Regions from separate parts of the Dietzia sp. Alg238-R159 genome, predicted to be linked through region 3. Evidence: riboswitches for the same ligand, from Rfam matches in the RefSeq annotation. Region 3 holds a riboswitch; each other region holds the start of a gene.
The links. A riboswitch is a leader RNA that binds a small molecule or an ion and turns the genes downstream of it on or off. The one in region 3 is predicted to bind cobalamin.
Positions count from the first base shown of each region.

Region 1: another riboswitch for cobalamin. It lies ahead of G6R20_RS17905 (energy-coupling factor ABC transporter permease); the one in region 3 lies ahead of G6R20_RS12125 (ABC transporter substrate-binding protein).
Region 2: another riboswitch for cobalamin. It lies ahead of G6R20_RS17685 (magnesium chelatase subunit D family protein); the one in region 3 lies ahead of G6R20_RS12125 (ABC transporter substrate-binding protein).
Region 4: another riboswitch for cobalamin. It lies ahead of G6R20_RS15715 (ABC transporter substrate-binding protein); the one in region 3 lies ahead of G6R20_RS12125 (ABC transporter substrate-binding protein).

Region 1 covers NZ_UNRI01000017.1:13,434-19,104, reverse strand. The annotation lists gene G6R20_RS17925 (PDDEXK nuclease domain-containing protein) at 1-305, shown strand, start outside; gene G6R20_RS17920 (ABC transporter ATP-binding protein) at 532-1,332, opposite strand; gene cbiQ (cobalt ECF transporter T component CbiQ) at 1,329-2,057, opposite strand; gene G6R20_RS17910 (energy-coupling factor ABC transporter substrate-binding protein) at 2,058-2,402, opposite strand; gene G6R20_RS17905 (energy-coupling factor ABC transporter permease) at 2,399-3,139, opposite strand; cobalamin riboswitch at 3,174-3,387, opposite strand; gene G6R20_RS17900 (Nramp family divalent metal transporter) at 4,079-5,320, opposite strand; gene G6R20_RS17895 (IS481 family transposase) at 5,507-5,671, shown strand, end outside.
Region 2 covers NZ_UNRI01000015.1:8,298-13,968, reverse strand. The annotation lists gene G6R20_RS17695 (cobyrinate a,c-diamide synthase) at 1-348, opposite strand, end outside; gene cobO (cob(I)yrinic acid a,c-diamide adenosyltransferase) at 342-956, opposite strand; gene G6R20_RS17685 (magnesium chelatase subunit D family protein) at 956-3,190, opposite strand; cobalamin riboswitch at 3,212-3,399, opposite strand; gene cbiE (precorrin-6y C5,15-methyltransferase (decarboxylating) subunit CbiE) at 3,476-4,720, shown strand; gene G6R20_RS17675 (SAM-dependent methyltransferase) at 4,717-5,499, shown strand.
Region 3 covers NZ_UNRI01000004.1:225,319-230,989, reverse strand. The annotation lists gene G6R20_RS12140 (cobalamin biosynthesis protein) at 1-326, opposite strand, end outside; gene G6R20_RS12135 (ABC transporter ATP-binding protein) at 304-1,077, opposite strand; gene G6R20_RS12130 (iron chelate uptake ABC transporter family permease subunit) at 1,074-2,159, opposite strand; gene G6R20_RS12125 (ABC transporter substrate-binding protein) at 2,164-3,207, opposite strand; cobalamin riboswitch at 3,262-3,441, opposite strand; gene G6R20_RS12120 (alpha/beta hydrolase) at 3,454-4,548, opposite strand; gene G6R20_RS12115 (ABC transporter ATP-binding protein) at 4,608-5,561, shown strand; gene G6R20_RS12110 (hypothetical protein) at 5,558-5,671, shown strand, end outside.
Region 4 covers NZ_UNRI01000008.1:114,472-120,142, forward strand. The annotation lists gene G6R20_RS15710 (iron ABC transporter permease) at 1-708, opposite strand, end outside; gene G6R20_RS15715 (ABC transporter substrate-binding protein) at 705-1,643, opposite strand; cobalamin riboswitch at 1,732-1,876, opposite strand; gene G6R20_RS15720 (carboxymuconolactone decarboxylase family protein) at 2,032-2,448, shown strand; gene G6R20_RS15725 (long-chain fatty acid--CoA ligase) at 2,536-4,170, shown strand; gene G6R20_RS15730 (cytochrome P450) at 4,485-5,671, opposite strand, start outside.

The DNA of each region.
Region 1 (5,671 bases), on a different contig from region 3:
TCGTCATCGAACTCAAGACCGGCAAGTTCAAACCCGAACACGCCGGACAGCTGCAGTTCTACGTCGCCCTGGTCGAGGATCGCCTGCGCCGCGCCTCGCATGCCCCAACTGTCGGGATCCTGGTCTGCGGCAGCCGCAATGATCGTGTCGTCCGCTACGCACTGAACCAAGCCGGCGCACCCCTGGCCGTCTCAACCTTCAGCTATGAGGCCCTACCCGCCGCAGAGCAAGAGGCACTACCCAGCGAAGACGACCTCACCGCAGCCCTGGCCCAAATCACCGAGAACGACCAAGACCACTCGTAAACAACGCTGGAACACACCGTAGCCCCAAAACAGGGCCCGACCAGCCATTATGTTAACGCCGATAACTTATACTATGTAAAGTTAAGGTTGTCGGATTTCCAGCAGCGCAGACTCGACCGGTGCCATCGGGGACGTCGTTCGGTGCGCCACTGGCGACTTGAGAGCCCGGTCTGCGATCTGGCTGGGCGGTCGGAGTTGAGTCGCCTAGGCGGCGCAACTTTCCGGGTCACACGTCACCAGGCTGTCGGACTGTGCGGGCAAGGTGCCGGGACACCGCGGCGCCCCATGGGGTGGTGAGCCTGGCTGCGGCGAGAAGTTTCTCGTCGTGCAGGAGCCGGTGCGCCGGGCCTCGGGTGAGGGTTCCGTTCGACAGGACTACTGCTTCGTCCGCCCAGGCCCAGGCCAGGTCGACGTCGTGAGTAGCCATGACGATCGCGGTCCCCGCGCTGCATAGACCTTCGAGCGCTGCGAGGAGCTCGCTGCAAGAGATCGGGTCGAGGCCGGCGGTCGGTTCGTCGAGGAGCAGGACGCGGGGCCGCATTGCCAGCGCACCCGCCAGGGCCACTTTTTTGCGTTGCCCGAAAGACAGATGGTGGGGGACGCGGTCGGCGAGGTCAGTGATTCCCAGCGCTGCCAGCGTCTGGTCGACCCGGTGTGCCACCTCGTCGCGGTCCAATCCGAGGTTCACGGGGCCGAAGGAGACGTCGGCCCGCACGGTCGTGGCGAAGATCTGGTCGTCGGGTTCCTGGAGCACCATCTGCACCGATTGCCGCAGGCGTGTGCGGTCGGCGCGGCGGTCCCGGACCTGTTCCCCGTCCAGCTCCAGGTCCCCGGCCTCGAGGCGGTTCAGGCCCACGAGCAGCCGCATCAAGGTGGTCTTACCACTGCCGTTTCCGCCGAGAAGCGCCACTTTCGCCCCGGCGGAGATCGTCAGATCGGCGCCGTCGAACACGGTGTGGGGGTGGTCGTCGGCGGCGTCGAGACGTCGGTAGCCAAACCGGGCACCGCGCAGCGCCAAGATCGTCACGTCATCACCCCCAGTAGCAACACAGACACGAGAACCAGGCAAATCACGAGCACGCGGGCGGCCGAAACTGGAGTCGCTTCGGTGAGAACTTCGGTGTGGCCGCGTTCGGCGCGCATGGCCATGGCGTCGTCGATCGCCCGTGCCCGCCTGATCGACAGGACGAAGACGGAGGCGAACTGCGTTCCGATAGAGGTGATCGCGGCTTGGGCGGTGCGTTGCCCGAGTCTGAGGTCGTGGGCATGTCGCAGCGTGCGGGTGGAGTCGAGCAGTAGGCCGATGAGTCGGTAGGTGGTGTCCACGATATGCGCCAGCGGGGCGGGCAGTCCGGCCCGCCGGCCGGCGGCCAAGAGGTCGGCGACGGGCGTGGTGCACGCCAGGGTGATGGTGGCGGCCGTCGCGGCGATGGCCCGGCTCACCGTCCGCCAGGCGGTATCGACCCCGGACGGATCCACCACCAGTCGCCAGCCCACTACGTCCAGCACGAGGGGACCGGTGCCCAGGACGAGGAATGCAACGGGGGCGAGCAGCGCCGCGAGGTAGATCCTGGCGGGGACGCGTGCCAGCGCCAGCGCGCACAGGCAACAGACGGCCAGGATCGCGGCGTGGCCCACTGGTGGCGGCACGAGCAGTGCTGCCACCAGCAGACCGCCGAAGAGCAGCAGTTTCTCCGCTACCGGGAGGTCCGTCCAGCGGTTGTGGGACGCCGCGAGTTCGAGCGGGTTCACCTAGTGCCCGGTCGGGCCTGGGGTCGTCGCCTTCGCCTGGTCGCGCTGCTGTCTGCTGCGTGTCCGCAAGACGCCGAGTCCGTATCCCACAATCCCGCCGCCGATCCCGGCTTGCAGGGCGAACACTCCCGATTCGACCTCCCCCGGCAGCTCGGGCAGAAGCGGCTCGAACCACGGCTCATAGCCGGGAGCGATCTCGCTGATGGTTCCTTCCGCCTGCCCGTCCGCGCCCTCGAACTCGCCACCCGCCCCTGCGCCGTAGACCAGGGAAAACACAGCGACTGCGAACGCCGCGGCGACCATTCCCATCAGCACCCACACGCTGAGATGCTTCATCCCGCTCATCGCACCGACTCCGTGCTCTCAACCCGGTCGCCACTGTCCCCGAGACCGGCGAAGCTTCCCGCCCCGCCCAGCCGCGCCCTGCGAAAGAAGCCCACTAGGTTGAGCTCACGGGAGGCGATTCGCAGCAGCACGCTGACGATCACCACCACGATCAGTGCCTCAACAACAGCCAGTGGGATCTGGGTGATCGCGAAGACGGCCAGGAACTCGGCCATCGAGTGCCACAGGCCGTGTTCGGCGCTCGGGAACGCCAGGGCGAGCTGCGCGCTGGTGACGAGATACGTCACCAGGTCCGCCAGGAACGCGGCGACGAAGACCGCGCCGAGCAGCGGCACCGTGACCCGTCGGCACAGGACGAACGCACCGTAGGCGACCCACGGTCCAGCGATTCCCATGGAGAACACGTTTGCGCCGAGCGTGGTGATGCCGCCATGTGCCAGCAGCAACGCCTGGAAGATCAACACCACGGTGGCGACGAAGGCCATAACGGGGGGACGGAAGATGATCGTGCCCAGCCCGGTCCCGGTGGGATGCGAGCTCGAGCCCGTCACCGACGGGAGCTTGATGGCAGACATGACGAACGTGAACGCCCCGGCCACGCCGAGCAGGACGCCCGCCTCCGGTGTCTGACGGACGGTCCTGATGGCCTCGCGCGCGCCGTGGATCACGAACGGCGCCGCGACGGCCGTCCATGCCACGGCATGGGCCGTGGGAAGGAAACCCTCTGCAATATGCACTTCTTCGAACCTCTCTGCCCGTCACCTCGCGGGCACTTGTGGTGGAAGCTACGGCCGGTCTCCTGGCTCGCGGACTCCACCGGCAGACCCCCGTCAGGGACGCACCGGATCGCCGCCGATCCGCCTTCCCACCCACACAACGCGTGCGAGCAGTGACATAAAGGACCAGCAGCATCGTCCGTTCACAGTGGCGAGGGCCGCCCCGGTCTCACACCGGGTTCCCGAACACCGCAGCTGAGCAGATCCTAACCCCCGCCGCCCAGGAGAACTCACCTCCCATAGACGCTCCGTCCGCGTGACCTCGTCCGCGTCCCTCGCTCGGGTAGGCATCTGCAGCAGCGAGCCGACATCAGGGTGTGTTCTATGCTCACCACGTGTCGGCTGATCGGCTGCGGTCTGAGCTCCCCCCAGCGCTGAGCCGAGGGGCACGAGGCCCGAGTCGATCGCCCGCGAAACCGGTCGGATCGCCTTGGGCACGGCGTCCGGACGTCGTCCGCCAGCTGGTGTGGAAGCCCGATGCGCAGGGGACGCCGTGCCGCGCGCGGACGCGTAGATCGCTATCTTAACCCTAAAACCTTATCACAGTTTGGGGGCGTCAGGCACCGCCTCTGACCTGCACGTTGAACGCGCCGATAATTTATCTTATGACAAGCTAATGGTGTCGAGTTTCCGATCGCGCGAACTCTGTACCCCACCGAACCGTTCCCCACATTCGTATCGGTCAACCCCAGCGCGACCTGCGCGTGGGTGGATCTCGGGCCTGCGCTTCGTTGCTTGCGCCACCTTGACCGCAGGGAAATGACGGAATGGTGGAGCAGGTCGCCACCTGCGGACCGTTGTCGAGACTCGTGTTTCATACCACGCGTTCGCACCACGCGGAGCCCCTCCGGACGGTGCAACATGCCGCAGCAACAATGGTGCACCATAGGGTGGTGTAACTCAGGCAATTCCCGTCTCGAGAGCCACCAGCGCGACATTCAAAGCAATGATTACAGCAGCGATCGCCCAGCCCAGGAATGTTGTTTCGCGCGCATTGACCGAGGCGCCCATGAGGGATTTTCGGGAAGTGAGCCACACCAATGGCACCAGCGCAAACGGGATGCCAAACGACAGAATTACCTGGCTCAGAATCAGCGCGTACGTGGGATCAACCCCGGCTGCTAGCACAATAATGGATGGGATAATGGTGATGAGCCTGCGGGTGAGGAGTTTCATCCGGGTACGAAACAGGCCCCCCATGATGTCGCTGCCCGCGTAGGCGCCAACGGCAGTTGATGCGAGCCCTGAAGCCAATAGCGCGATTGCGAACATAAGACTGGCTGTCGTGCCGAGGGTGTTCTCGATCGCAGCGTGAGCCCCTTCAATAGTCTCAGTGCCCGCCACTCCGGGGAGCACTGATGCCGCCACAAGCAGCATCACTAGGTTCACTGACCCGGCGATCGTCAACGCGATAGTCACATCTACCCGAGTTGCCCTGATTAACCGGGAAAGCGGGTAGGTCCTCTCTGTACCGAACCTGTCACGGGCGAGTGAGGAGTGCGCGTAGATTGCGTGCGGCATGACCGTTGCCCCGAGAATACTTGCTGCCAGCAACACCGATTGGGCGCCGTCGAAGCGGGGGATCATGCCACCTAGTACTGCACCAGGCTCGGGCGGAGCAATGAACAGGCCGTAACAGAACCCGATGACGATCACGAGCATGAGGCCGATGATCGCGAACTCAAACGTTCTCGCTCCACGTTGAGCTTGCAGCAAGAGAAGCCCTGTGGAGATGACTCCCGTGATAACAGCACCGGCGACAAGGGGGACATCGAACAAGATCCACAGCGCGACGGCGCCCCCGATGACTTCAGCGACATCGGTAGCGATCGCGACGCATTGGGCCTGCAACCCATACAGGACACGCCATGCCCGGTTGGCGATGCGCTGACCGAGAAGCTCAGCCATGCTCGACCCAGTAACCAACCCGAGCTTGGCCGAAAGGTACTGGACCAGCCACGCCGCTGCGTTCGCCGCAACAAGCACCCATACCAACAAGTACCCGAACTGAGCCCCGGCAGACATGTTGACGGCAACATTTCCAGGGTCAAGGTAGGCCACACCCGCGACTAGGGCCGGGCCCAACAGCCATGCTCGGCCCGATCCCCGAGCTCTCAGCTGCAGTTTTGTCTGTGTCCCCACTGTACGAGCCCCCTTATTCCACTCCCTCATACATTCTTCGGACGGACGTCTACCCGAGCCCGTTGTCGCCTAGCTGTACTGACCACGGACGTTGTGTCTCCGGTCGGCATGGCGGGATGACATGAGGAAGACCTCCGTGTGAGGTGTGAAAGCGACCAAGCGAACACATCCACAACGGAGGTCTTCATGTCCCACGCTAACGCCCCGCTGACTCCGACGGGAAGACTGCGTCTGGCTCGGTGTGTCGTCGAGGACGGCTGGACTCGTCTCCGCGCCGCCGAGCGGTTCAACGTCTCGGTGGGCACCGTGCGCAAGTGGGTGAACCGGTATCGCGAGTACGGCAAGGCCGGC
Region 2 (5,671 bases), on a different contig from region 3:
GGCGAACCCGTCGCCGCCGATGTGGCCGTCGTACAGGCCCATCACGCCCTCGATCACCGCGACGTCGGCGGGGCGCCCCGCGCCGATCCCGGCCCCGCCCGCGCCGGCACCGTGCAGCAGCAGCGGCACGATCCGCTCCTCGCCCACCAGGTGCGGGTCGAGGTTGCGGCCCGGCCGCCCGGTGGCCAGAGCGTGGTAGCCGGGGTCGATGTAGTCGGGGCCCACCTTGTGCCCCGAGACCTCCAGCCCGGTGCGGCGCAGCGCGGCCATGAGGCCGGTCGCGACGGTGGTCTTGCCGTGCCCCGACGCCGGCGCGGCCACCACGATCCGCGGCAGCGCGGTCACCATTCGATGCCCCGCTGACCCTTCTGCCCGGCGTCCATCGGGTGTTTGACCTTGGTCATCTCGGTGACCAGGTCGGCGACCTCGAGCAGCCGGGGGTCGGCGTCGCGGCCGGTGATCACCACGTGTTGCCGGCCGGGGCGGCTGGCGAGGGTGGCGACCACGTCGTCGACGTCCACCCAGCCCCACTTCATGGGATAGGTGAACTCGTCGAGCAGGTAGAGGTCGTGCCGCTCGTCGGCCAGGCGGCGTTTGATCTCGGCCCAACCTTCGGCGGCGTCGGCGGCGTGGTCGTCCTCGGTGCCGTCCTTGCGCGACCACGACCACCCCGAGCCCATCTTGTGCCACTCCACCGGCCCTCCCTCGCCGGTCTCGGCGTGCAGGCGGGCGAGCCGTTCCATGACGGTCTGCTCGCCGATGCGCCACTTGGCGGACTTGACGAACTGGAACACCCCGATGTCCCAGCCCTGGTTCCACGCGCGCATGGCCAGCCCGAACGCGGCGGTGGATTTCCCCTTGCCGGGCCCGGTGTGGACCATGATCAGCGGCCGGTTGCGGCGTTGGCGGGTGCTGAGCCCGTCGTCGGGCACGATCTCCGGCTGTCCCTTGGGCATCAGGCCACCTCGTTCCGGGGGTCGACGCCCCGGGGGCGCGCGGTGCGGGCGCGGGCTGTGTGAACGCCGACCGTGTCGGTGAGTCCCTCGGCGGTGACCTCGCCCAGCGGCACGTGGTCGGCGCCCAGGTGCCCGGCGAGCTCGGAGGCCAGGCCCAGGCGGAAGCGGCCGGTCTCGCAGTCCACCACCACCGAGGCCACGCCGAGGGAGGCCAGCCCGGTCGCCGCGGTGCGGGACCTGGCGAGGGCGTCCGGGCCGTGGGTGGCGCGGCCGTCGGTGACGACGACGAGGAGGGCCCGCCGCCGCGGATCGCGGACGCCCTCGATGCGCAGGACCTCAGCAGCGGTGATCAGTCCCTCCGCCAGTGGGGTCCGGCCGCCCGCCGGGAGTTCCGCGAGGCGGGTGGCCGCGATGTCGACCGACGACGTGGGCGGCAGGGCCACGTGGGCCGCGGCCCCGCGGAAGGTCACCAGTCCCACCTTGTCGCGGCGTCGGTAGGCGTCCAGCAGTAGGGAGAGGATCGCGGTCTTGACCTGCTCCATCCGGGTGCGGGCGGCCATGGAGCCGGAGGCGTCCACGCAGAACAGCACGAGGTTGGACTCGCGGCCCTCGCGGACGGACGAGCGCAGGTCCTCGGCGGCCAGCCGGAGTCGGCCACCGTTTGGGCCGGCTCCGCGACCGCGGGCGGATTGCTGCGGCGCGGCGGACCGGATCGTGGCGGGCAGGTGCAGGTCGGAGCCGGTGAACGCGCGCGCGCCGATGCGGCGGCCGCTGGTGGTGAGGGCCCTCGACCGGCGGCCGGCAGCGCCCTGGCCGGTACCGGCGACGGCGAGCAGGCGGGTGCGGTACGGCGCGGCGGCCGCGGTGACCGTGCCTGGCTCGGGCGGGGTGGGCCCGGGTGCGTCGGGCCCGGCAGCGTCGCCGGTGGAGTCATCCCCGGCCTGATCGCCGGGCTGCTCGTCGGCTCGGCCGTCGGCGTCGTCGTTCGATCGGCCGCCCGCCTGGTCCGGGCCCGCGGTGCCGGAGTCGTCGCCAGCGCCGGGGCTGTCCTCGGTCTGCTCGGTCTGCTCGGGCGAGTGCTCGTGCCCGGCGTGCTCGGCCGAGGCCCGCGCCGGGGTCGACTCGGCGTCCGGGGTGTCTGCCGACGCGGACTCGTCTGCGGACTCCGACTGTTCGGCGTCGTCGGCCGGCGCGGTCTCGTCCCGGGGGTCGGGATCGGGCTCGTCGTCGTCGCCCAGGAGCCGTTCCAACAGGTCCTCGTCGAGGCCCGGCGCATCGAACGGGGCACGACGGCGGCGGTGGGGCAGTGCCATGCGCGCGGCGACGCGGATGTCCTCGCGGGTGATCCGGGTCCGGCCCTGCCATGCGGCATGGGCGGCGGCGGTGCGGGCGGTGACGATGTCGGCGCGCATGCCGTCCACGTCGAAGCCCGCACACACCCGGGCGATGGTCGACAGCGCCCAGGGGGTCAGCGTCACCCGGTCGAGCACGCGCCGCGCGGCGGCGATCCGCTCGCGCACTGCGGCCTCGTCGGCGGCGTGGGCGGCGACGAACCCCGCCGGGTCGGCCTCGAACGCGATCCGGCGGCGCACCACCTCGGCGCGCAGTTCCGGGTCCCGGGGCGCGGCCACCTCCACGGTGAGGCCGAAGCGGTCCAGCAGCTGCGGCCGGAGCTCGCCCTCCTCGGGGTTCATGGTGCCGATCAGCACGAAGCGCGCGGCGTGCTCCACCGAGATGCCGTCGCGCTCCACGGTCACCCGGCCCATCGCGGCGGCGTCGAGCAGCAGGTCCACCACGTGGTCGTGGAGCAGGTTGACCTCGTCCACGTAGAGCAGTCCGCGGTGCGCGCGGGCGAGCAGGCCAGGTTGGAACACGGTCACACCGTCGGCGAGCGCACTCTCCAGGTGTAGTGATCCGGTGATGCGGTCCTCGGACACCCCGATCGGCAGCTCGACCAGGCGGACCGGCCGCTGCTCGGTGGGCGCGTCGTGGGGGATACGCCCGTCCGGGGTCTCGGAACCGCGGTCGTCAGGTGCGGAGGAGAACCGGTCGCCGGTGACGACCTCGACCTCCGGCAGGATCCCGGTGAGGGCGCGGACCATCGTGGACTTGGCCGTGCCCTTCTCGCCGCGGATCAGCACGCCGCCGACCGCCGGGGACACCGCGGTCAGGGTCAGGGCCAGCGACATGTCGTCGGAACCGACGACAGCGCTGAAGGGGTAGTGCAGTGGCATGGGGGCTCCCGCTCTCGTCTGCCAGGCTGGTCAGCGCGAGGCCGGTCTCCGGACTTCCCGGCTCATCTCGGACGTGCGCGCGGGGCGCGATCGTCTGAGAGGCCGGGTTACCGTAGCGGGCCCTGTGCCGGATTCTCACCGGCTTCCCTGATTCTCCCCTCCGCTCCGCCTGTGGCGGGTCGTGGGGCACCTCGTGCTGTGGGGTCTGTTCGGTTGTGTGGTGCTTCAGGCTAGCCCAACGGCCTGTCCCGGGGCGCCTCAGGTGTCGCGGTAGGGTTCCGCGTCATGAATGCACGGGTGGTGGTCGTCGGCATCGGCGGCGACGGGTGGGCGGGGCTCGACGAGGCCCGCCGTCGCGCCGTCCTGGGCGCCGAGGTGGTGCTCGGCGGTGAGCGTCATGTGGCGATGATTCCGGGCGACGTGACGGCCGAACGGGTGCCGTGGCCGCGGCCGCTGCGGGACGGGTTGCCGGAGCTGCTCGAGCGGTTCCGCGGGCGGTCGATCGTGGCCCTGGCCTCGGGTGATCCGCTGGTTGCCGGGATCGGCACCACCCTGATCGATGTAGTCGGCGTGGACGCGGTGGAGGTGCTCCCGGCGGTGTCCTCGGTCGCGCTGGCCCGCGCCAGGATGCGGTGGCCGGCCGAGTCCGTGGTGGTGCTGCGTGACCACCGCGCGCTGCCCCGGGAGCTGGCGCCGGGGCGGCGGGTGCTGGTGCTCTCAGCCGACCGGGACACGCCGGGAGAGGTCGCCGCGGTACTTGACGGCGCCGGCTTCGGGAGAAGCTCGCTGACGGTTCTGTCCGATCTCGGGGGCCCGGCCGAAGCGCGTTTCAGATGCCCGGCACGCGACTGGGCTGCCGACCGCGAGGCCCCCGCCCTGCACGTGTTGGCCATCGAGTGCGTGGCCGACCCCTCCGCCCGCCCACTCGGGTTGGCGCCGGGATTGCCCGACGACGCCTTCGAGAACGACGGCCAGCTCACCCGCCGCGACCTGCGCGCCTCGGCCCTGTCCCGACTCGCGCCTGCGGCGGGCGAGCTCCTCTGGGACGTGGGCGCCGGCGCCGGGTCGGTGGGCATCGAGTGGATGCGCGCCCACCCGTCGTGTCGGGCTGTCGCTGTGGAGGCCGATCCCGGGCGGGCCGCGCGGATCGAGCGCAACGCGGCCGCCCTCGGGGTGCCCGCGCTGAAGATCGTCCACGGCCGGGCGCCCCAGGCTCTGGACGGTCTGCCGCGGCCGGACGCGGTGTTCATCGGCGGGGGCGGCACGGCCCCTGGCCTGCTTCGACAGTGTTGGGACGCGCTGGCGCCGGGCGGCCGGCTGGTCGCGCACGCGGTGACGCTGGAGACCGAGCGCGCACTGATCGACGCCCGCGCCGAATTCGGCGGGGAGCTCACCCGGCTGCAGGTCGAGCAGACAGATTCGATCGGCAGGTTCACCGGCTGGGCGCCGACGCGGGCCGTGGTGCAATGGGCCGCCGTGAGGCCTCGCTCGCACGCGACTGGTGTCCAGGAGACAGGGGAAACTTCGTGACCGTTCACTTCGTGGGAGCCGGGCCCGGCGCCGCGGACCTGCTCACCCTGCGGGCGGCCGCGGCGCTGGCCGCGGCCGACGTCTGCCTCTACGCGGGGACCTACCTCGATGATGGTGTTCTCACGCACTGTCGGCCGGGCACCCGGTTGGTGGACACCCAGCACCTGGACCTGGACGGGATCATCGCGGAGATCGTCGCCGCCCATGCCAAGGGACTCGAGGTGGTCCGGCTGTGTTCCGGCGACCCGTCGCTGTACTCGGCTCTCGCCGAGCAAACTCGCCGCCTCGACGCGGCCAGCGTGCCGTGGGACGTGGTTCCTGGTGTTCCGGCCTATGCCGCCGCAGCCGCCGAGTTGGGGGTGGAGCTCACAGTTCCCGAGGTGGTGCAGTCGGTGGTGCTCACCCGTGTCCAGGCTCGGTCGACGGCGATGCCGTCGACTGAGTCGTTGGAGAATTTCGCCTCCACCGGCGCGACGCTCGTGTTGCACCTGGCGATCACCCGGATTCGCGAGCTCGCGGAGCGTTTGGTTCCCACGCACGGTGACGACTGCCCGGTGGCGGTGGTCGCCAACGCGAGCCGCCCGCACCGCGTGGAGCTGCGCGGCACTCTCGCTGACATCGCGGACGCGGTCGAGGCTGCCGGACTGAGGCAGGCTGCTGTGATCCTGGTCGGCCGCGCGCTGGTCAGGCCGGGCGAGGCTGAGTCGTGGCTGTACGCGTCGAGCCCGGAGCGGGAGGCGAAGCGGCGGAGTGCCGCCGATCAATTCGGAGGGGCTTGAACTCGGACGGCGCCAGAGTTGTGACTACAGTTCCACATAATCCAACATTATCGGCACCTCTGTAGATGACCAACGAACTTGCCCGCGGGGCCTTCTGATTCGAACACCCTTCGGCGCGGCCGACGAGGTTGGGGATCTTGCAGATGGCACTGTTGCGGGTGAGGAAGCTTCC
Region 3 (5,671 bases):
GCCGCGACGCGGTTCCGTCCGGCGAGACGTCCGACGGCCGTCACCGCAGCGGCGGTGCTCCCCACGAGGACGCCGGTGAACAGCAGGCCCGCCGCCCTCTGGGCGTTGGCCGTCCGGCCGGGCCGCAGGAGTCGCGACTCCACGGCGCGCGCGACAAGGCCGAAGCCCGCGACGGGGTGGAACCGTCGTGGGTCGCCGACGAGGCGATCGAGGGCGAACCCCGCCGCGATGCCCGCCGCGCGGGCGGCGGAGGCGTTCCGGCGGCCCCCGCGGCCCCCGCGGCCCCCGCGACGCGCACGCGGGTCAGCGCGCGAGATAGCGGACATGCGCCCCCCGCCCGTCATGGGTCACCTCGGCCTCCACTCCGTACACCTCCCGGATCAGGTCGGCGGTGAGCACCTCGTGGGGCGCGCCGCCGGTCACGAGTCGCCCACCGGACAACACGATCAGATGGTCGCAGAACGTGGCCGCCAGGGTGAGATCGTGCAGGGCCGCGATCACCGTGGTGTCCGTGGCGCGGACCAGGGCCAGCAGGTCGAGCTGGTGGCGGATGTCGAGGTGGTTGGTCGGCTCGTCGAGGACCAGTACACCGGGTTCCTGGGCCAGGGCCCGCGCGATCTGCACCCGCTGCCGCTCGCCGCCGGACAGCGTCGCGTACCGCTGGTCCAGGCGGTCGCCGAGGCCGGTCGTGGCCGCCGCGCGCCGCACCACCCCGTCGTCCCCGGGACCCGGACCCGACCAGGCCGCGCGATGGGGGATGCGGCCGAGTTCGATGACCTCCCGGACCGTGGGGTTCTGGTCGGTGGTCGCCTCCTGCGCCACCAGGGCCACGCGCCGGGACAGGCGTTTGCGGGGGATCGACCGGATGTCCGTGCCGTCGAGGTGCACCGATCCGGTATCGGGCCGGAGCAGGCCCGTCAGGATGCGCAGGAGCGTCGACTTGCCGGACCCGTTCGGCCCCAGCACCCCGACCATCGTGCCGGGGGCGGGAGCTACGGTGACGTCGTCGAGGATGGTCCGGCCGCGCACGGACCACGAGACACAGCGCGCCTCGAGCGTCGACGGGGCGGCGGTCATCGGCCGTGTCCCCGTCGCAGGAGGAGCCCGACGAAGGCCGGGACGCCGATGAGTGCGGTCGCCACCCCGATCGGCAACTCCTGGGGCGCGATCACGGTGCGGGAGACGGCGTCGATCCACACGACGAACACGGCGCCCATCAGCGCCGCGGTCGGGACGAGGACCCGGTGCCGGCCCCCGACCAGGGCCCGCGCGGCGTGCGGCAGCACCAGACCCACGAAGCCGATCGCCCCGCAGGTGCTCACGATGACGGCCGTGACGAGCGCCGTCACCACCATGAGCACCAGCCGCGTGCGGGCCACGTTGACGCCGAGGGCGGCCGCGGCGTCCTGGCCGAAGGTGAACGCGTCGAGGCTGGAGGTGTGCAGCAGGCACGCCACCAGCCCGAGCAGGACCACGACGCCGCACACCGCCACGTCCGACCAGCGGACGGACGCCAGCGAGCCCAGCAGCCAGAACAGCACGCCGCGGGTCTGCTCGGCGTCGGCGGCGATGTAGACGACGAACGAGGTCACCGCGGAGAACAGCTGAGTCGCCGCGACCCCCGCCAGCACCACCCGGTCGGTGGTGCCGCCGGACGCGAAGGCCAGGACCAGGACGAAGCCGAACGCGGCGAGCGCTCCGACGAACGCCCCCGTGGTGAGCCCGACCGCGCCCGCGCCGACCCCGAGCACCACCACGAGGACCGCCCCGGTCGAGGCGCCGGAGGAGATGCCGAGGATGTACGGGTCGGCCAGGGGGTTGCGCAGCAGCGACTGCAGGATGACGCCGCACAATGCGAGCCCCGCCCCGGCCAGGGCCGCCATGAGGGTGCGCGGAAGCCGCAGGTTCCAGATGATCCCCTCCTGGATCCGCGTGAGCCCGGAGTCGGAACCGGTGAGGCGGGCCAGGGCGGACTGGACGACGTCGGTGGCGGTGAGTCCGGACGGGCCGATGGTGATGACGAGCGCCGTCGACACCGCCAGCAGCCCCAGGCCACCGAGCCATAGGGTGACCAGTGCGGACGGTCGCCGCAGAGCCGGCCGCCGGCGCGGTGGCGCCGGGACCACCGGGGCGGTGGTCCTCTCGGGTGCGAGGGTCATCGGGTCAGTTGGCCGGGTCCGGGGCGCCGACCGGGCCCGGCTCGGCGAGTCCCAGCTCGGTGAGCCCCGCCGCGACGGTCTCCACCCCGTAGATCGTGCGCAGCGACGGGTTCATCTCGGCACCGGTGATGTCGATGAACCGCTTCTCCCGGACCGCCGCCATCTCCCGGGTGACGGGGTTGGACTCGAGGTAGGCGATCTTGGCCCCCGCGGTCTCGGCGGTCTGGCTCTTGCGGGTCAGGTCGCCCACGACGATCACGTCCGGGTCGCGCTCGGCCACGACCTCCCAGCTGATCTGCGGCCACTCCTGGGTGGTGTCGTCGAAGACGTTCTCCAGGCCCAGGGTGGTCGAGATGAGGCCGGGGGCACCGCAGCAGCCGGCCAGGTACGGGGACTCGGAGTTGGCGAACCAGTACATCGCGGAGATCCCGCGGGCGTCGACGCTCTCGACGGCCTCGTCGAGCCGGCGCTGCAGGTCCGCCACCAGCTCGTCACCGGCCTGCTCCACGTCGAAGATCGTCGCGAGCTCGGTGATCTCGCGGTAGAGCAGGTCCGGGGTCAGTGGGGTCTCGCGGACGCCGTCCCCGGAGTCGGCGACCTTGCCCACACAGTCGGTGGGGGAGAGGTACGTACCCACGCCGAGTTCGTGGAACTGCTCGCGGGCGGCGACCCCGCCCTCGCCGAGGGTGCTGCCGAAGGAGGCGGTGACGAAGTCCGGCTCCACGTCCAGGACGGCCTCCATCGACGGCGCGTTGTCGGCCAGGCGGGGGACAGACCTGTTCACCTCGGAGAACTCGGGTAGGACCGGGTCTGTCCAGGTGGCGGTGCCGACCATCCGGTCGCCGAGGCCGAGGGCGTACAGGATCTCGGTGGAGCCCTGGTTGAGCGAGACGACCCGTTCGGGCGGGGCGTCGAGCTGCACCTGCTCCCCGCAGTTCTCGATCGGATCGGTGCCCGGGCCGGCGATCGCGGCCGGGTCGTGGGCGGTGCAGGAGGTCAGGGTGAGAAGGGTGACGCCGGCGAGGGCGACCAGGGTGGACGAACGCATGGGTGTGCTCCGAGGTCGCGGGCCTGGAACGCGAAGCCCGGTGATGACCTGGCGGTTGTCACCGCGAGGGCCAGCCGGTATTCGGACTCGGGATCACCTGGACGGAAGCGCCTTCCCAGACCGTGCGGCCCAGTGGCACCGTGCCCCGCCATCACCCTCACCGCTGCGCGTCAGCTCCGGATTCGCACCGGATTCCCGCGACCGATCGGTCTCGCTGGCGATCACAAGGTAACACGCGCTCCAGGGTCAGTACGCCAGCCCCATCCGCATCGCGCCCACCGCCTCGGACAGCGCCGAGCGCGCGAGCGGGGTGGCCCCGACGGCGTTGACGAACGGGTGGACCAGTGTCTCGTGGCGGCGCAGCGAGACCGGGACACCGGCATCGGCCATCTTCCGGGCGTAGGCCTCGCCCTCGTCGCGCAGCGGGTCGAACCCGCCCGTGGCCACGTGGGCGGGCGGCAGTCCCGAGAAGTCCTCCGCAAGCAGGGGGGAGGCGCGGGGGTCAAGCCGGTCCTCGTCGGACCGGATGTAGGTCTCCTCGTACCAGTCCATGTTGGCCCGGGTGAGGAAGAAGCCGTCGCCGAACAGCTCGTACGAGCGGGTCCGCGCGGACATGTTGGTGGCGGGGACGAACAGCAGTTGGAAGTCCGGCATCTTCTCTCCGGCGTCGCGCGTCTGCTGGCAGACCACCGCCGCCAGGTTGCCACCGGCGCTGTCACCGCCCACCGCGATGCGCGTCGGGTCCACGCCGAGTTCGTCGGCGTGGTCGCGGACGTACCGGAACGCGGCGATCGCGTCCTCGACCGCGGTGGGGAACCGGAACTCGGGTGCCAGCCGGTAGTCCACGCTGATCACCTTGAGCCGGCCCGTCTTGGCGATGTAGCGGCAGGTCGCGTCGTGCGAGTCGACGCTGCCGAGCACCCAGCCGCCGCCGTGGAAGAACACCAGTGCGGGCAGCGTCTCGTCACCGTGGACCGGCGAGTACAGGCGCGCGGGCAGGTCGGCCCGGTCCGGGTCGGTGCCGCCGAGCGGGAGGACGATGTCGGTGACGACGGCGAGGTCGATCTTCTTCCCCGAGACGGTGAACGCCGACCGCTCGACGGCCGAACGTGCCTTCTCGACGGTCAGATCCTCGTATTCGCCCTCGGACGTCATCGAGATGACCCGGAGCCCGGCCTGGAAGTGCGGGTCGAGGACCTGGCCGTCCATCCGTCGCGGGGTCCCGCCCACGAGTCGGAGTAGCGGGCCGGGCAGGCACCCGGCAGCGGTCATGACGGCTTTGGTCAGGCGATCCGGGATCGACGGGGAAAAGACTCGGTGGCCGGACATGGGAGAGCGCATGGCCACATTGTGACGCAGATCCCTGGGATGATCGGGGTAATCGGACGAAGGAGCTGATCATGCGTTCAGAACACGAGAGCGTGGTGCGGGTCGAGGGCCTGGTCAAGACCTTCGGCCGCGCCCGGGCCCTGGATGAGCTGGACCTGGACGTGCGCCGCGGCGAGGTCCACGGGTTCCTCGGACCCAACGGGTCGGGCAAGTCCACCACCATCCGGATCCTGCTCGGGCTCATGCGCGCCGACTCCGGGCGGGCGACGGTGTTCGGCGGCGACCCGTGGCGCGACGCGGTCGAACTCCACGCCCGGCTCGCCTACGTCCCCGGCGAGGTGACCCTGTGGCCGCGGCTGACGGGCGGCCAGTGCATCGACCTGCTCGGCCGGGCGCTCGGGGGACTGGACCCGGGCCGTCGGGACGAGCTGATCGAACGTTTCCGGTTGGACCCGACCAAACGCACACGTGACTACTCCAAGGGCAACCGACAGAAGGTGTCGCTGATCGCCGCGCTGGCCTCCGACGCCGAACTGCTCGTGCTGGACGAGCCCACGTCCGGCCTGGACCCGCTCATGGAGCAGACGTTCCAGGAGTGCGTCCGCGAGGCCGTCGATGGCGGCGCCACCGTGCTGCTGTCCAGCCACATCATGGGCGAGGTCGAGACCCTCGCCGACCGCGTGAGCATCATCCGCGACGGCCGCACCGTCACCTCGGGGACGCTGGCCGATCTGCGGCGTCACACGACGACCGAGGTCCACGCCGTCACCGACGCCGATCCGGGTTCACTCGGGCGCGTGACGGGGGTCGACGGCCTGCGGATCGAGAAGGCCGCCGACGGTCGGTTCGAGGTCCGCTGCCACGTGCCGGCCCCTAGGCTCGGCGAGGTCACCGGCCTCCTTCACGCGGCCGGCATCCACACGCTCACCGCGAGCCCCCCCAGCCTGGACGACCTGTTCCTCAACGCCTACTCCGGTGCCGGTGCGGCCACCGGGGGCGAGGAGCGGACAGGGGACCGGCGATGACCTCGCCGTTCGCCGGCACCGGCCTGCTGGCACGCATCGCCCTGCGCACCGGGTGGCGGGCCGCGGCCGCCTGGGTCCTCGGCCTGGCCGCGCTGTACCTCGTCACCGGG
Region 4 (5,671 bases), on a different contig from region 3:
CGCGGCCTCGGCGTCCCCGACCGCCATCACGTCGAGGGTGCGGCGGAACAGGGCGATCACGGCCACCGCCACGAGCACGTACGGCAGCACCGTCTGCACGTCGGTCCAGCCGCTGGTCGTGAGGCGGCCGAGCGTCCACGAGTACACCTGCCGCAGGGTCTCGTCGTGGCGCTGCATGAAGAACGTCTGGATGGCGCTGGCGAACGCCGCCACGGCGACGCCGGCGAGGATGATGACCACCTCGCTGCGTCCACCGCCGACACTGCGGCCCAGCGTGTAGGTGGCCAGCACCGCGATCATGCCGCCGGCGAACGCGGCGGGCGGCACCATCGCCGAGCCCATCGCGCCGCCCACGACGATCGCCAGGGTGGCGCCCAGCCCCGCCCCGCTGGACACCCCGAGCAGGTACGGGTCGGCGAGCGGGTTGCGGAACACGCCCTGGTAGGTGGCCCCGGCGATCGCGAGCATCGCGCCGACGATCGCGCCCAGCACCACGCGTGGGATGCGGATCTCCCAGAGGATGACCTGCTGACGTTCGGTGAACCCCGAGTTGATGTCGACGAGCGGCAGCCGGCCCACCAGTTCGAGCACCACGCCGCCCGGGGTGAGGCCGGCCGGGCCGATGAGGGTGCCGAGCAGGACCGCCGCGGCCAGCAACAGCGTCGCCCCGCCCAGCACGAGGGCGCGGCGGGGCGACGGGCGGGTCACGAGGCGGGCTGGTTCGCGGGGCTCTCCGCGGTCTCCGGCGCGGCGTCGGGCACCGCGGTGACGATCGCGGCGACCTCGCGCATGAAGTCGACCACGCGCGGGCCCCACCGGCTGGACAGGTCCTCGTCGACCACGTGGACGCGCCCGTCGCGCACGGCGGTGAGTCCGTCCCAACCCGGCCGCTCGGCCACGACCTCCGGGGTGATGCCGCAGCACTGGCCGTCGGCGAGGAACACGAGGTCCGGGTCGGCCTCGAGGATGAGTTCCTCGGACAGCTGCGGGTAGGGGTCGTCGCCGGTGGCGATCGAGGTTAGGCCGAACAGGGAGTAGATCTCCCCGACGTAGGTGTCGTCGGTGACGGTGTAGTAGGTGTCGTCGAGCTCGTGGAAGTACGTCAGCGGGGTCTCGCGCTCCGGCACCGAGGCGACGATCTCGTCGATCTCGCTCTGCATCCGCGACACGAGTTCGGCGGCCTCGCCGATGTGCCCGGTGGCCGCCCCGACCTGCTCGAGCTGGGTGTAGGTGTCGTCGAGGGTCTGCGCGGCGGGCAGCTGCAGCACCTCGACGCCGGAGCGTTCGAGGCCGGCCACGATGTCCCCGGTGTCGTCGGTGAGCACGACGAGGTCCGGCGCGTATCCCAGGATCGCCTCGAGGTTGGGCGTGTAGCCGGACAGGTCGGTGACCGGGGCGTCGGAGGGGAAGTCGGACCGCTCGTCGACCGCCACGACGCTGTCCCCGGCGCCGACGGCGTAGAGCATCTCGGTGGTGGTGGGGGCCAGCGACACGATCGCCTGCGGTTCCTCCGCCGCGGCGGAGGTCTGGTCGGCCGGGGCCGGCTCGTCGCCGCCGGTGCCGCTGCCGCTGCACGCGGAGGCGACCAGCGCCAGGGCGGCCAGGGGGGCGAGCAGCAGCGAGCGGGCTCGTGGATGGTGCATGGCATCCTCCGTGATTCGGAGGAAGAAAACAGCTCGGGCCGCGGCCTGGGCCGCTGCACGCGACCGTCCTTCGTCCGAGGTCAGTACGTACGGCTGCCGCGGAACCGGCCGACCTGGCTCGCCCGTCCTGAGACGGGATCACAGTTGCGGGACAGCGTCGGATTCGCACCGACTTCCGCCGAGTTGCCGCGGGGTCCGACGCTGGTGGCCGGACCCGTCGAGGGTATCCCACCCGTCGTCGCGTCCGCCCATCCCATACATCCGCTGTCGCCCCTGTCCGAGCCGTCCCCGCGCCTGGCCGGGGCGGGGCGAGGTCACGCGGAGCTGGTGACGACGGTCGGGGAGGATGGATCGCGATACCTGTCGGCAGTGGGAGAGGACCGTGGAGATGACGACGACGACGAGTTCTGCAGGCGAGGGGCCTTCGGCCGCGGATCTGCGCGAGCAGGGTTTCGCGACCAGGCGCGAGGTGATGAGCGACGACTTCGTCGACCGGGCCATGGACCGGGCTGTCGGGACGGAGTCGGAGGCGATCCAGCACGTGGTCGCAGAGAACGTGTGGGGCAACATCTGGAACCGGCCCGGGTTGGACCGACGGGATCGCAGCCTGCTTAATATCGGGATGCTCGTGGCACTGCGCGCGGACGCCGAGCCGGCGGGGCATGTACGCGGCGGGTTGACCAACGGGTTGACCCGCGAGGAGATCACCGAGGCGGTCATCCACGCCTCGGAGTACTGCGGCGCGCCGGCGGCCCTCGCGGCGACGAGGACCGTCCAGACCGTCTTCGACGACCTCGACGGGTGATCGCCCACACGGCCCAAGGACGTCATGGACGTCAGGTAGTCTCGACACGAGAGTGACAGACGCCACCCCTCGATCAAGGAGCCCCTCATGAAGAGCACGATGATGCCGGAGCAGTTGAACATCAGCACGATCCTGCAGTTCGGTGCGACCGTCCACTCCGATGCGGTCGTCACCACCTGGACCGATCAGGGACCACGGAAGATCACCTACGGCGATCTGGGCAAGCACGCCGCGCAGCTGGCCAACGCGCTGCGTTCCCTGGGGGTCGACGGTGACCAGCGGGTCGCCACATTCCAGTGGAACAACTCCGAGCACTTGGAGGCCTACCTCGCGATCCCGTCCATGGGCGCCGTGCTGCATCCGCTGAACATCCGGCTGTTCCCGGACCAGCTCGAGTTCGTGGCCAACCACGCAGAGGACAAGGTCGTGATCGTCGACCCGAGCCTCGTCCCGCTCCTGCAGCCGCTCCTGCCCCGGTTCTCGACGGTCGAGCACGTCATCGTCACCGGTGGGGGCGCCGCGAACCTCGAGGCTCCCGAGGGCATCCAGGTGCACGACTACGACGCGCTCCTCGCCGCCCAGCCCACCGAGTTCGATTGGCCGGAGGTCGACGAGAACTCCGGCGCCGCGATGGCCTACACCTCGGGCACCACCGGCGACCCGAAGGGCGTCGTCTACTCGCACCGGTCGATCTACCTCCACTCGATGCAGGTGTGCATGTCCGACGGCATGGACATCTCGCTCGACGACAACGTGCTGGCGATCGTGCCGATGTTCCACGCCATGTCGTGGGGCCTGCCGTACGCCGCGTTCATGGTGGGCGCCTCGCTGCTCATGCCGGAGCGTTTCCTACAGCCCGAGCCGCTGGCCGCGATGATCGCCTCCGAGCGTCCGACGCTGGCCGCCGCCGTCCCCACGATCTGGCAGGCAGTGGACGCGTACAGCGTGGACCACCCCATCGACATGTCGAGCTTCCGTGCGGTCGTCGTGGGCGGCAGCTCGTGCCCGCCGGAGCTGATCCGCAAGTTCCGGGACAAATACGGGATCAACATCGTCCACGCGTGGGGCATGACCGAGACCTCGCCCATCGGCACCCTGTCCCGCCCGAAGGCCTCCCTGCCGGAGGAGAAGCAGTTCGAGCTCCGCATGACGCAGGGCCGACTCATCGCCGGCGTGAAGGCCCGTATCGTCGACGATTCCGGCCAGGCCCTGCCATGGGACGGCGAGTCCGTCGGCGAGCTGGAGGTCCGCGGCCCGTGGATCACCGGCAGTTACTACAAGGTGGACGCCTCGGACTCCTTCGACGACGGCTGGCTGCGCACCGGCGACGTGGGGTATATCAAGCCCGAGGCGTTCCTGCAGCTCACCGACCGCGCGAAGGACATCATCAAGTCCGGTGGCGAGTGGATCTCGTCCGTCGAGGTGGAGAACTACCTCCTCGAGCACCCGTCCGTGGCGGAGGCCGCCGTGATCGGTGTCCCCGACCCCAAGTGGGACGAGCGGCCGCTGGCCACCATCGTCGTCAAGGACGGTGTGCCCGACCCGAGCGTCGAGGAGCTGCGCGATCACCTGGCCGAACGGATGGCCAAGTGGCAGGTGCCCGAGAAGTTCGCGTTCGTCCACGAGATCCCCAAGACCTCCGTCGGCAAGCTCGACAAGAAGCGCATCCGCGTCTCGCATTCCGACGGCGAACTCACCGTGGTGAACGCCCTGGAGAACTAGGCAGGCGGAAGGTCGAACGCGGGAACGCGTCGTCGGCCAGCGGAGGGCCCGGGATTGCGGTATGACCGCCCCCGGGCCCTGCTTCTGCGCTACTGGCTGCTCGGTGCCAACCGTCCCGCCGGCCGCCACGCCGGCCGCCACGCTGGCCGCCGCCACGCTGGCCGCCGCCACGCTGGCCGTCCCGCCGGCCGACACGCTGGCCGTCCCGCCCCCCCGCCGTCGCGGCATCATCGCCGAGCAGAGGATTTCGCTCAGACCCACTCGGGCGATACAGGCGAAATCCTCTGGACGGCGGAGGCGGGGCGGGCGGCGGGTCAGTTCGCGGCGACGCGTGCCAGCGGCCGGAGCGAGACGGGCAGTCCGTCCGCGGGGTAGGGCAGCGAGTCGTTCTTCATGGGCGGCACGTAGGCCAGCGGGACCGACCACTCGAAGTGGCGTAGCAGCGCGCTGAGCACCAGCTTGGACTCGAGGTTGGCGAAGATTATGCCGAGGCACTTGTGCACCCCGCCGCCGAACGGCTCCCACGCGAAGCGGTGCGACTTGTCCTCCCGCCGCTCGTCGGAGAAGCGTTCGGGGTCGAAGATCTCCGGGTCCGTCCAGTACTCGGGCATGTGGTGCGAGTACAGCGGCATGATCGAGGTGAGTCGTCCGACCGGGATCTCCACGCCCAGGATCTCGGTGTCCTTGACCGCCTTGCGCGCCATCACCGGCACCGGCGGGTGCAGGCGTAGCGACTCCTTCATCACCAACGCCAGATCGGGCAGCTCCTCCAGCTCGGCCATGGTGGGGTTCGGACCCAGGTCCTGGCACTGGCGGCGGAGCCGCTCCTGCCACTGGACGTCGCGGCCGAGCTCGTAGACCATCGACGTCACCGTGCTCGTGGTGGTGTCGTGCGCGGCCATGAGCAGGAAGATCATCTGGTTGATGATGTCGTCGTCGTCGATCCCGCCGGAGGCGTCCGCCACCTGGCACAGGGCGGAGAACAGGTCCTCTCCCGGGTTGGCGCGCCGGGCCGGCAGGTGGCGGCGCAGGAACTCCTCGAGCAGCCGGCGCCCCCGCGCCGCTCGGCCCCACTTGGTGAACGGCACCGCGGTGGAACGGACATAGCCGTTCGCGGCCTGGACGCAGTCGACGAACGCTGTGTTGACCTTGTCGAGCTCCCCGGGCGCGGCGTATTCGGCGCCACCCATGAACACCTCGGTCGCCAGGTCGAGGGTGTGCGTCTTGAGCGCGGGATAGATCTGGAACGCCCGGTCCGGGCCCCAGGCGCCGATGCCCTCGTCGACCAGCGGGGCGAGCCCGCGGGTGTAGCCCTCGAGCCGGGGACGGGTGAACGCCTCCTGCATGATGTGCCGGTAGTGGTGGTGCTCCTCGAAGTCGAGCAGCATCAGCCCGCGGTTGAAGAACGGCCCCACCAGGTATCCCCAGCCGGGGCCGCTGGCGAACGCCTTGTTCGCGTTCTGCAGGGCGGCCTGGCAGGCGTCGGGGCCGATAAGGGCAG